Regions from separate parts of the Pantoea sp. Ep11b genome, predicted to be linked through region 1. Evidence: predicted binding sites of a transcription regulator. Region 1 holds the regulator's gene; each other region holds the start of a gene.
The links. The regulator PurR, encoded in region 1, represses purine synthesis genes. The targets are predictions, from matches to a motif close to CANGCAAACGTTTGCNTG.

Region 1 (3,283 bases):
TAACTTACTTACGGACTATGCGTTTAATCATTACGCTTTTCATGCTGGCCTTTGCGCAACTGTTTTTCAACACCGCCGCCGCGTCGCCTCACACGCCGGTGAACGTCAGTTCGCATAAAGCAGAGAAAAAGAGTGCGCGCGACGATGAGCGTCGTAAGCGCCGCCCGGTCAAAACGGTCACGAAAAAACCGCGTGTCACGCCTGTTCAGAAACTCAAAACTAAAAAACAGAAAAAAGCTGAACTCACCGCGACACAGACACCCGCTAAGAAGACCTCGCTTAAAACCGCCCGCATCAGCAAGAATCACGAAAAGAAACGCTATGGTCATCAGCGTGCGCTGAAAACCGCCGACGCGGATACCCGCGAAACCGGCACCATTAAAATGAGCAAATCTCACCGCCAGCGTTACCAGAAGGCGCGTGAAACGGCGATGACCAAGCTGATGGGTCAGCTGGGAAAACCCTATCAGTGGGGCGGAACGTCTCCGCACACCGGTTTCGACTGCAGCGGTCTGGTCTGGTACGCCTATAAGGATCTGGTGAAGTTTAAGATCCCGCGTACCGCCAATGAGATGTACCACCTGCGTGACGCCGCGCCGATCAAGCGTGAGTCGCTGGAGAAAGGCGATCTGGTCTTCTTCCGCATCAATGGCCGCGGCACCGCCGATCATGTCGGAGTTTACCTGGGTGACGGCAAGTTTATTCAATCGCCCCGCACCGGCAAAGATATCCAGATCAGCGCATTAGGGGAAGATTACTGGCAGCGCCACTACATCGGCGCCCGCCGGGTGATGACGCCGAAAACGATCCGCTGAACAGCAGCAGAGTCAGAAAAAAAGCCGGGAAAATCCCGGCTTTTTTTATCAGTGCAGAATGGCGGTAAAACTAAAGGCCACAATCATCAGCAGACAGCCAACGGTGGTCATTAATGCCAGTTTGAGGTCGGTACTCACGGCTTGCTCCTTAGTCACACAGTTCACAGGGTTATTTCATTTTCCCACACGACCCGGTAAAAATCTCGTGTTATCCGTCCAGCCTTGTTAGAATCCCGCCTTTGTTGCGCAACGCGCGCAACGCTGATTCCGTTTGCACCTTTTTTCAGGCGTGATTTCCGTCGCCCGCGGTCAGATTACCGGCCAGCAACGCTGCATTTTTGCGAAAAAAACCCTGAGCAGACGCAAACGTTTAACACTACGCTTATCAGAGAGTTAGATAAGCACCGGAGTCTGATTTACATGGCAACAATAAAAGATGTGGCAAAACGCGCTGGCGTCTCCACGACCACCGTTTCGCACGTCATTAATAAAACCCGCTTTGTCGCTGAAGAGACGCGCGAAGCGGTCTGGCAGGCGATCAAGGAACTGCACTACTCACCGAGCGCCGTGGCACGCAGCCTGAAAGTGAACCACACCCGCACGCTGGGGCTGCTGGCCACCTCCAGCGAAGCGCCCTACTTCGCTGAAATTATCGAAGCCGTCGAGAATCACTGCTTCGATAAGGGCTATACGCTGATCCTGGGGAATGCCCACAACGATCTGCAAAAGCAGCGCGCCTATCTCAGCATGATGGCGCAGAAGCGCGTGGATGGCCTGCTGGTGATGTGCTCCGAATACCCGGACGACCTGCTGCAGATGCTTGAAGAGAATCGCAACATCCCGATGGTGGTGATGGACTGGGGCGAATCCCGCGCCGACTTCACTGACACAGTGCTGGACAACGCCTTCCAGGGCGGTTATCTGGCCGGCCGCTATCTGATTGAGCGCGGGCACCGTGATATTGGCGCCATTCCCGGCCAGATGGAGCGCAATACCGGGGGTGGCCGTCATGCCGGTTTCCTGAAGGCGCTGGAAGAGGCAAATATCCAGCCGCGCGCCGAGTGGATCGTTCAGGGCGACTTCGAGCCGGAGTCTGGCTATCAGGCCATGCAGCAGATTCTGTCGCAGAAGCAGCGCCCTACGGCGGTATTCTGTGGCGGTGACATCATGGCAATGGGGGCGATTTGCGCCGCCGACGAGATGGGATTACGCGTTCCTCAGGATATTTCGGTGATCGGGTATGACAATGTGCGCAACGCGCGCTATTTCGCGCCAGCCCTGACTACCGTCCATCAGCCGAAAGCCCAGCTGGGCGAAAAGGCGCTGGATATGCTGCTGGACCGCATTACCAGCAAGCGTGAAGTGTCGCAGACCATCGAGGTTCACCCGACGCTGATCGAACGTCGTTCCGTCGCCGATGGCCCGTTCCGCGACTACCGGCGTTAATCCTCGCTTAACCACTCCTGATTAAGCGTCTGCGCATCACCCAGATAGCTGAGCAACCAGCCTGTCGCCGGTGATGCACGATCTTCTGCCCAGCTGACGCAGCACGGACTGTCCGGAAACGGAACCGGCAGCGTCAGCTCGGCCAGATCGCCACTGTCGAGCAGCGGTCTGGCCAGATGGCCGGGCACCATCGCCACACACAATCCCGCCTGCACACACTCCAGCCCGGTCTGCCACTCCGGCACCACCAGCCTGCGCTGATTGTCCAGCGTCCACGTCATCCGGCGCGGCAGCGCCCGCGAGGTATCTTCCAGCACCAGCGACGGCCAGCTGCGCAGCGTGTCATCATCTATCTGGCTCGCCTGCGTCAGGGGATGATCGGGCGCGACCACGCAGCGCCAGTTCAGGGTGCCCATATCGCGAAAGGCAAAACGCCCGCCTACCGGAATCGCCTGAGTGGCGCCAATCGCGATCTCCACCCGCCCATCGGCCAGCGCATCCCAGACGCCATTGAACACTTCATAACTGATGCTCAGCTCCATATCCGGGAAGTGGCGATAGAAATCTTTGACCAGCTGTCGGGTACGCTGCGGTTTAGCGATGCGATCGACGGCGATGCTCAGCTGACCACGCCAGCCATTCGCCAGCTGCTGACACTGTCGGCGGGTAGCGAGCATTTTTTTGATAACGCTGCGCCCTTCCCGCACAAAATGTTCGCCTGCCGGGGTCAGCACCACTTCCCGATGCTGACGTTCGAACAGCGGGACCGCCAGCCAGGTCTCAAGCTGACGCACGGTGTAGCTGATGGCAGAGGGCACCCGATGTAGCTCCTGTGCTGCTGCGCTGAAGCTGCCGCCGCGGGCCACCGCGTCAACCACCTCTAATGCATATTCCGACCACATAATCTGCCTTCAAAATTTTTAACAGCAATCGGCAAATATTAGCGTTTCACAGCGGCAAACGCACCTTTTACACTCTGCCGCGTTCATTCTGCAAAAATGAGAATCAGATGTTATCGAATA
Region 2 (3,283 bases), 430 kb from region 1:
AATTCATATATATAAAGAGGTCGGCACTGCCGGCCTTTTTTTATTTTTGTAAATTTTGAGATGTCTCACAAAGTTCCGTGTTTTTTACATTTTGTAATACATATTTTCCTTTAGAAACCAGATTACGAGTTTAGTAGCATTTTCGCGCTAGAATTACGGCGGGGGGGATGGAAAGATGCGTGCAGACACAGGAAGACACCAAACTTCGCTCAGGGTTCCGTAAAGATTTCCTGACGGCAGTGGCAGGTGTACAAATAACTCCAATGAGGGTAATGAATAATGATGAAGCGCAATATTCTTGCAGTGGTTATCCCTGCTCTGTTAGCCGCCGGCGCCGCCAATGCTGCCGAAATCTATAACAAAGACGGCAACAAACTGGACCTGTACGGTAAAGTCGACGCACGTCACACATTCTCGGACAACGCGGGCGATGACGGCGATAACTCTTATGTTCGCTTTGGCTTCAAAGGCGAAACCCAGATCAACGACCAGCTGACCGGTTACGGCCAGTGGGAATACAACCTTCAGGCGAACAACTCTGAAGGTTCTGACGCACAGGACGGCAACAAAACCCGTCTGGGCTTTGCCGGTCTGAAATTCGGCGATGCCGGCTCAATCGACTACGGCCGTAACTACGGTCTGGTTTACGATGCAATCGGCTGGACCGATATGCTGCCAGTGTTCGGTGGTGACTGGGGCAGCTCAGACAACTTCATGAACGGCCGCAGCACCGGTCTGCTGACCTACCGCAACACCAACTTCTTCGGCCTGGTTGATGGCTGGGACTTCGCAGTTCAGTATCAGGGTAAAAATGACCGTACTGATACTACTCGTGCTAACGGCGACGGCTGGGGCGTATCAACCAGCTACACCTCACCAATCGGTGTTGGTATCGTAGGTGCTTACAGCAGCAGCGACCGTACTGATTCACAGGCAGCAGGTGTTACTGATGTCAATGGTAACGTAATCGGACAGGGCAAACGTGCTGAGAACTGGGCAACCGCGCTGAAATATGATGCGAACAACGTTTACCTGGCAGCAATGTATGGTGAAGGCCGTAACTCTTCATACTTTACCGCTACCATTCCTGGTACCACACCTAACACTACTGCTTCAGCGAATGCCACCATTAACAAAACTCAGACTATTGAGTTAGTTGCTCAGTACCAGTTCGACTTCGGTCTGCGTCCATCCCTGGCTTACGTACAGCAGAAAGGCAAAGATATCGAAGGTATCGGCGATGCTGACCTGTACAAATACTTCGACGTTGGCGCGACTTACTACTTCAATAAAAACATGTCTACCTACGTTGATTACAAAATCAACCAGCTGGATGATAACAACCGCCTGAATCTGAACACAGACGACGTGGTGGGTGTGGGCCTGGTTTACCAGTTCTAATCCTGCTTCAGCATGTTGAAAAACGGGGCTCTGGCCCCGTTTTTTTATGGCTGCGATTGGAAATATCCGCGTTTTACACCACCTTCCCCCCGTGCTTCTTCACGCTGGTTTGACCCTCTCGTCATCTGCAGCGCAAAATGCAGGAATTTGTCTCGCAAACGGTTGGCATTTGCCCGGCCGGGCGCTAACCTGAGAGTCCTCTTGCTTAAGTTCACGCTAATGGACCTGACACATGTTTGAATCGATCTCTGCTGCACCCGCCGATCCTATTCTTGGGCTGGCCGATCTGTTTCGTGCCGACGACCGCCCTGAAAAAATCAATCTGGGTATCGGCGTTTATAAAGACGAAACCGGCAAGACCCCGGTGCTGACCAGTGTTAAAAAGGCTGAGCAATACCTGCTGGAAAACGAAACCACAAAAAACTATCTCAGCATTGATGGTCTGGCGGATTTCGCCCGCTGCACGCAGGCCCTGCTGTTCGGCAACCAGAGCCCCCTGATTACCGCCAGCCGCGCGCGCACCGCGCAGACGCCGGGCGGTACAGGCGCACTGCGTGTTGCAGCCGATTTTCTTGCTACGCAGACCACGGTGAAGCGGGTCTGGATCAGCAATCCGACCTGGCCGAATCATCACAACGTGTTTCACGCTGCCGGTCTTGAAGTCTGCGACTATCACTATTACGACGCAGAGACCCATTCGCTGGACTTTGAAGGGATGATCGCGTCGCTGCAGCAGGTTCAGCCGGGTGATGTGGTGCTGTTCCACGGCTGCTGCCATAACCCGACCGGGATTGACCCGACGGCGGAGCAGTGGCAACAGCTGGCGCAGCTTTCACAGGCCAGGGGCTGGCTGCCGTTATTCGACTTCGCCTACCAGGGCTTTGCCCGTGGTCTGGAGGAAGATGCTGAAGGCCTGCGCATCTTTGCCGCCTCACATCAGGAGCTGATTGTCGCCAGCTCTTATTCCAAGAACTTTGGTCTCTACAACGAGCGTGTGGGTGCCATCACGCTGGTGGCCGCGGAGGCGGGCGTAGCCGATACCGCGTTCAGCCAGGTGAAATATACGATCCGCTCCAACTACTCTAACCCACCAGCGCATGGTGCGGCGGTGGTCGCCACGATCCTGGGCAATGACACGCTGCGCACGATCTGGGAGCAGGAGCTGTCGGATATGCGTCAGCGCATCCAGCGCATGCGCCAGCTGTTTGTGAACACCCTGGCGGAAAAAGGTGCACAGCGCGACTTCAGCTTTATCATCAGACAGAACGGTATGTTCTCGTTCAGCGGCCTAACCAAAGATCAGGTGATCCGCCTGCGGGAAGAGTTCGGGGTTTATGCCGTCAACTCAGGCCGCGTGAACGTGGCGGGCATGACGCCAGACAATATGTCGGCGCTGTGTGAAGCGATTGTCGCTGTGCTGTAACGCAGACGACGTAACGAAAAAATGGGCCGGATGGCCCATTTTTTTATGGCAGGAAAACCGCTGACGCTTTACTGCAGGAAAGGGTTGCTGATGCGTTCATGTCCCAGCGTAGAGACTGGGCCGTGACCAGGCAGGAACGTCACGTCATCGCCCAGCGGCAGCAGTTTGCTGCGGATAGCCGCGATTAACTGCTGGTGATCGCCCTGCGGGAAGTCAGTGCGCCCGATGCCGCCATTGAAAATGACGTCACCGGAGATCAGCAAGCGCCCCAAACGATCAAAGAACACAACATGCCCGGGCGAGTGTCCCGGACAGTGCAGCACCTCCAGCGTGGTCAGCCCGACCTGCACGCTCTCGCCCTCTTCCAGCCAGCGATCGGGGGTAAAAGGCGCGCACTCTTCCAGTCCGAACATCCGGCTCTGCGTGGGCAACGCCTCCAGCCAGAAAGCATCGCGCTTT
Region 3 (3,283 bases), 1.1 Mb from region 1:
AGCAGGTCACGCCAGACCTGCCAGCCGCCGCCTGCGGCGCTCTGCCGTTCGTTGCCGTGCGGCTGAGTCGCGGGCTTCAGCATCATCCCACTCAGCATGGCGATAACGCCGACGGAGAGCAGCAGCAGAATCGCCTGAGAGGAGTAAGCACTGACCAGCACGCCGGTTAAGGCTGAGCTGACCACAAAGGCCAGCGATCCCCACAATCTGACCGGCCCGTACGCCAGGCCAATCTGCTGCGTCCAGGTCGCGGCCAGTGCATCGCTAAGCGGCACCAGCGGCGAGAAGAAGAGGTTAAAACCGATCATCACGGTCAGCAGCCACATCCACTGCTCCCCTGCCCAGAAACCAGCAGCAAACAGAGAGGTCATCAGTGCCAGCAGGCGCAGTGCGGTGATCAGCCGGCCGGGATTACGGACCTGCGAGGCGATCAGCAGGCTGCCGACAAAACGCGCCACCATACCGCAGCCCAGCAGCAGGCCAATTTTTTCCGCATCCAGCCCGGTGCCTTTCAGCCAGACGCCCCAGAATGGCAGATAGATGCCGTAACAGAAGAAGTAAGTGAAGTAGCCCAGTCCGAGCCATCTGGCAGACGCGATTGCCATATTCCCTCCAGCAGGTGTGCCGCATGGCAGCATAAGTGGGCGCTACTCTGGCAGAGCGCCGCGGTACAGGCAATAAAAAAGGATGGCAGATGCCATCCTTTTTATGCTGTTTCACAACGGGTTAGCGATTATGCATAAACCGGCAGACGGCCGCAGATATCCAGCACTTTCTGTTTGGTGCGCTCAATGGTCGCTTCATCATTGATGTTGTCCAGCACGTCGGCGATCCAGCCCGCCAGTTCACGCACGTCAGCTTCTTTGAAGCCACGACGGGTTACTGCCGGAGTGCCGATACGGATACCGGAGGTAACAAACGGGCTTTTCGGATCGTTTGGTACGCTGTTTTTGTTGACGGTGATGTTGGCACGGCCCAGCGCCGCATCCGCCTCTTTACCGGTCAGGTTCTTGCTCACCAGATCGATCAGGAACAGATGGTTGTGCGTGCCGCCAGAAACGATGTCGTAGCCGCGCGCAATCAGCACCTCTACCATCGCTTTGGCGTTTTTTGCTACCTGCTGCTGGTAGGTTTTGAATTCCGGCTCCATCGCCTCTTTGAAGGCCACGGCTTTACCGGCGATAACGTGCATCAGAGGACCACCCTGACCGCCCGGGAAGACCGCCGAGTTCAGTTTCTTGTAGAACTCTTCGTCGCCGTTTTTCGCCAGGATGATGCCGCCGCGCGGACCCGCCAGGGTTTTGTGGGTGGTGGAGGTCACGATATGGGCATGCGGGATCGGGCTTGGGTAGACCTCAGCGGCCACCAGACCGGCAACGTGTGCCATATCAACAAACAGCCAGGCGCCGACGCTGTCCGCGATCTCGCGCATTTTCGCCCAGTCGCAGACGCCGGAGTAAGCTGAGAAGCCGCCGACAATCATTTTTGGCTTGTGGGTTTTCGCCAGTTCAGCCAGTTCGTCGTAGTCAATTTTACCGGCTTCATCGATACCGTAAGCCACGACGTTATAGAGTTTGCCTGACAGGTTAACCGGTGAACCGTGAGTCAGGTGTCCACCGTGCGCCAGGTTCATGCCAAGAATAGTATCGCCCGGCTGCAGCAGCGCCGTGTAAACCGCAAAGTTAGCCTGGGAACCGGAGTGTGGCTGCACGTTAGCGTAATCGGCACCAAACAGCGCTTTAGCGCGGTCGATAGCCAGTTGCTCAACGATATCAACGTATTCACAACCGCCGTAGTAGCGTTTGCCCGGATAACCTTCAGCGTATTTGTTGGTGAGCTGAGAACCCTGCGCCTGCATAACACGCGGGCTGGTGTAGTTTTCAGAAGCAATCAGTTCAATGTGCTCTTCCTGACGCACTGTCTCCTGCTCCATTGCCTGCCACAACTCGGCATCGTAATCGGCAATGTTCATATCACGCTTTAACATCCGGATCTCCTGACTCAGCTAACTTTCTGACGGTATTTACCCCTCTTCAGGGGCGAAGGCCCACAGTGTAAACCGTTTTAACAGGTGAAGGTAGGGTGAACCGCCTCTTTTTACGCAAACGTTTGGCTGGCACTGGCATCGCCTTTTTACACCTTTTGCCGTGCCTGCCACACGGTGTTCCTCCCCCGCCCGCGACCGCCGTTTTTTGCCATGCACACAAAAGTTGCCACTCTGACAGCCTGAAAAAGGAGCCACATATTTACAGCGTGGACCGTTCAGCCATAAGATGCATTTAAAATACATCTTTTAACCTGAGGTCCTTTTTATGCTTGATGCCCAGACAATCGCCACCGTTAAATCGACCCTGCCTGCCATCGCCGCCTGCGGCCCGGCGCTGACCGCACACTTCTATGACCGCATGCTGTCGCGCCATCCGGAACTCAAAAATGTCTTTAACATGAACAACCAGCGCAACGGCGATCAGCGGGAAGCACTGTTCAATGCGATCTGCGCCTACGGTGCTAACCTGGAGAACCTGGCCGTGCTGCTGCCTGCGGTAGAGAAGATCGCCCAGAAACACACCAGCCTGAATATTCAGCCTGAGCAGTACGCCATCGTTGGCGAGAATCTGCTGGCGACCATTCAGGAAATGCTGAATCCGGGCGATGAGGTGCTGGCGGCATGGGGACGCGCCTATGGCGTGCTGGCGGATCTGTTTATCCGGCGGGAAGAGGAGATCTATCAGGCAACAGAACAGCAGACCGGCGGCTGGCGCGGCACCCGCGCCTTTCGCATCAGCGCCATTGAGCCGCAGAGCGAGGCGATCAAGAGCTTTACCTTCACGCCGGTCGGTGACGGCCCGGTTGCCGCCTTTAAACCAGGTCAGTATCTGACGATTCATCTGCAACCCGCCAGTTTCGCCCATCACCAGATTCGTCAGTATTCACTGACGCACCTCAGCAACGGCAAAGATTATCGTATCGCGGTGAAACGTGAGGCGCAGGGCACGGTCTCAGGCTGGCTGCATGAGCACGGCCGGGTGGGCGATGTGCTGCAGCTGGCCGCGCCGCACGGCGACTTCTTCCTGGATATCGACTCTGTCACCCCGGTGGCGCTGATCTCTGCGGGCGTCGGGCAGACGCCGATGCTGGCGATGCTGCATGCGCTGGCGGCCAGCCACCATCCTGCGCCGGTCAGCTGGCTGCACGCGGCGGAGAACGGTAAACAGCACGCCTTTGCCGAAGAAGTTCGTGACACGGGGGCACCGCTCTGCGATTTCGCCAGCCGGGTCTGGTA

Region 2: the regulator PurR is predicted to act here: its motif matches at 1,553-1,570, upstream of AB1748_RS08015 (amino acid aminotransferase).
Region 3: the regulator PurR is predicted to act here: its motif matches at 2,099-2,116, upstream of glyA (serine hydroxymethyltransferase).

Annotation. Positions count from the first base shown of each region.
Region 1 is NZ_CP160631.1:2,144,803-2,148,085, reverse strand. It holds gene AB1748_RS10210 (C40 family peptidase) at 18-815, shown strand; gene AB1748_RS10205 (YnhF family membrane protein) at 864-953, opposite strand; gene purR (HTH-type transcriptional repressor PurR) at 1,236-2,261, shown strand; gene punR (DNA-binding transcriptional activator PunR) at 2,258-3,163, opposite strand; gene punC (purine nucleoside transporter PunC) at 3,271-3,283, shown strand, end outside.
Region 2 is NZ_CP160631.1:1,713,985-1,717,267, reverse strand. It holds gene ompF (porin OmpF) at 280-1,401, shown strand; gene AB1748_RS08015 (amino acid aminotransferase) at 1,634-2,824, shown strand; gene AB1748_RS08010 (MBL fold metallo-hydrolase) at 2,893-3,283, opposite strand, start outside.
Region 3 is NZ_CP160631.1:3,292,756-3,296,038, forward strand. It holds gene AB1748_RS15390 (3-phenylpropionate MFS transporter) at 1-605, opposite strand, end outside; gene glyA (serine hydroxymethyltransferase) at 734-1,987, opposite strand; gene hmpA (NO-inducible flavohemoprotein) at 2,313-3,283, shown strand, end outside.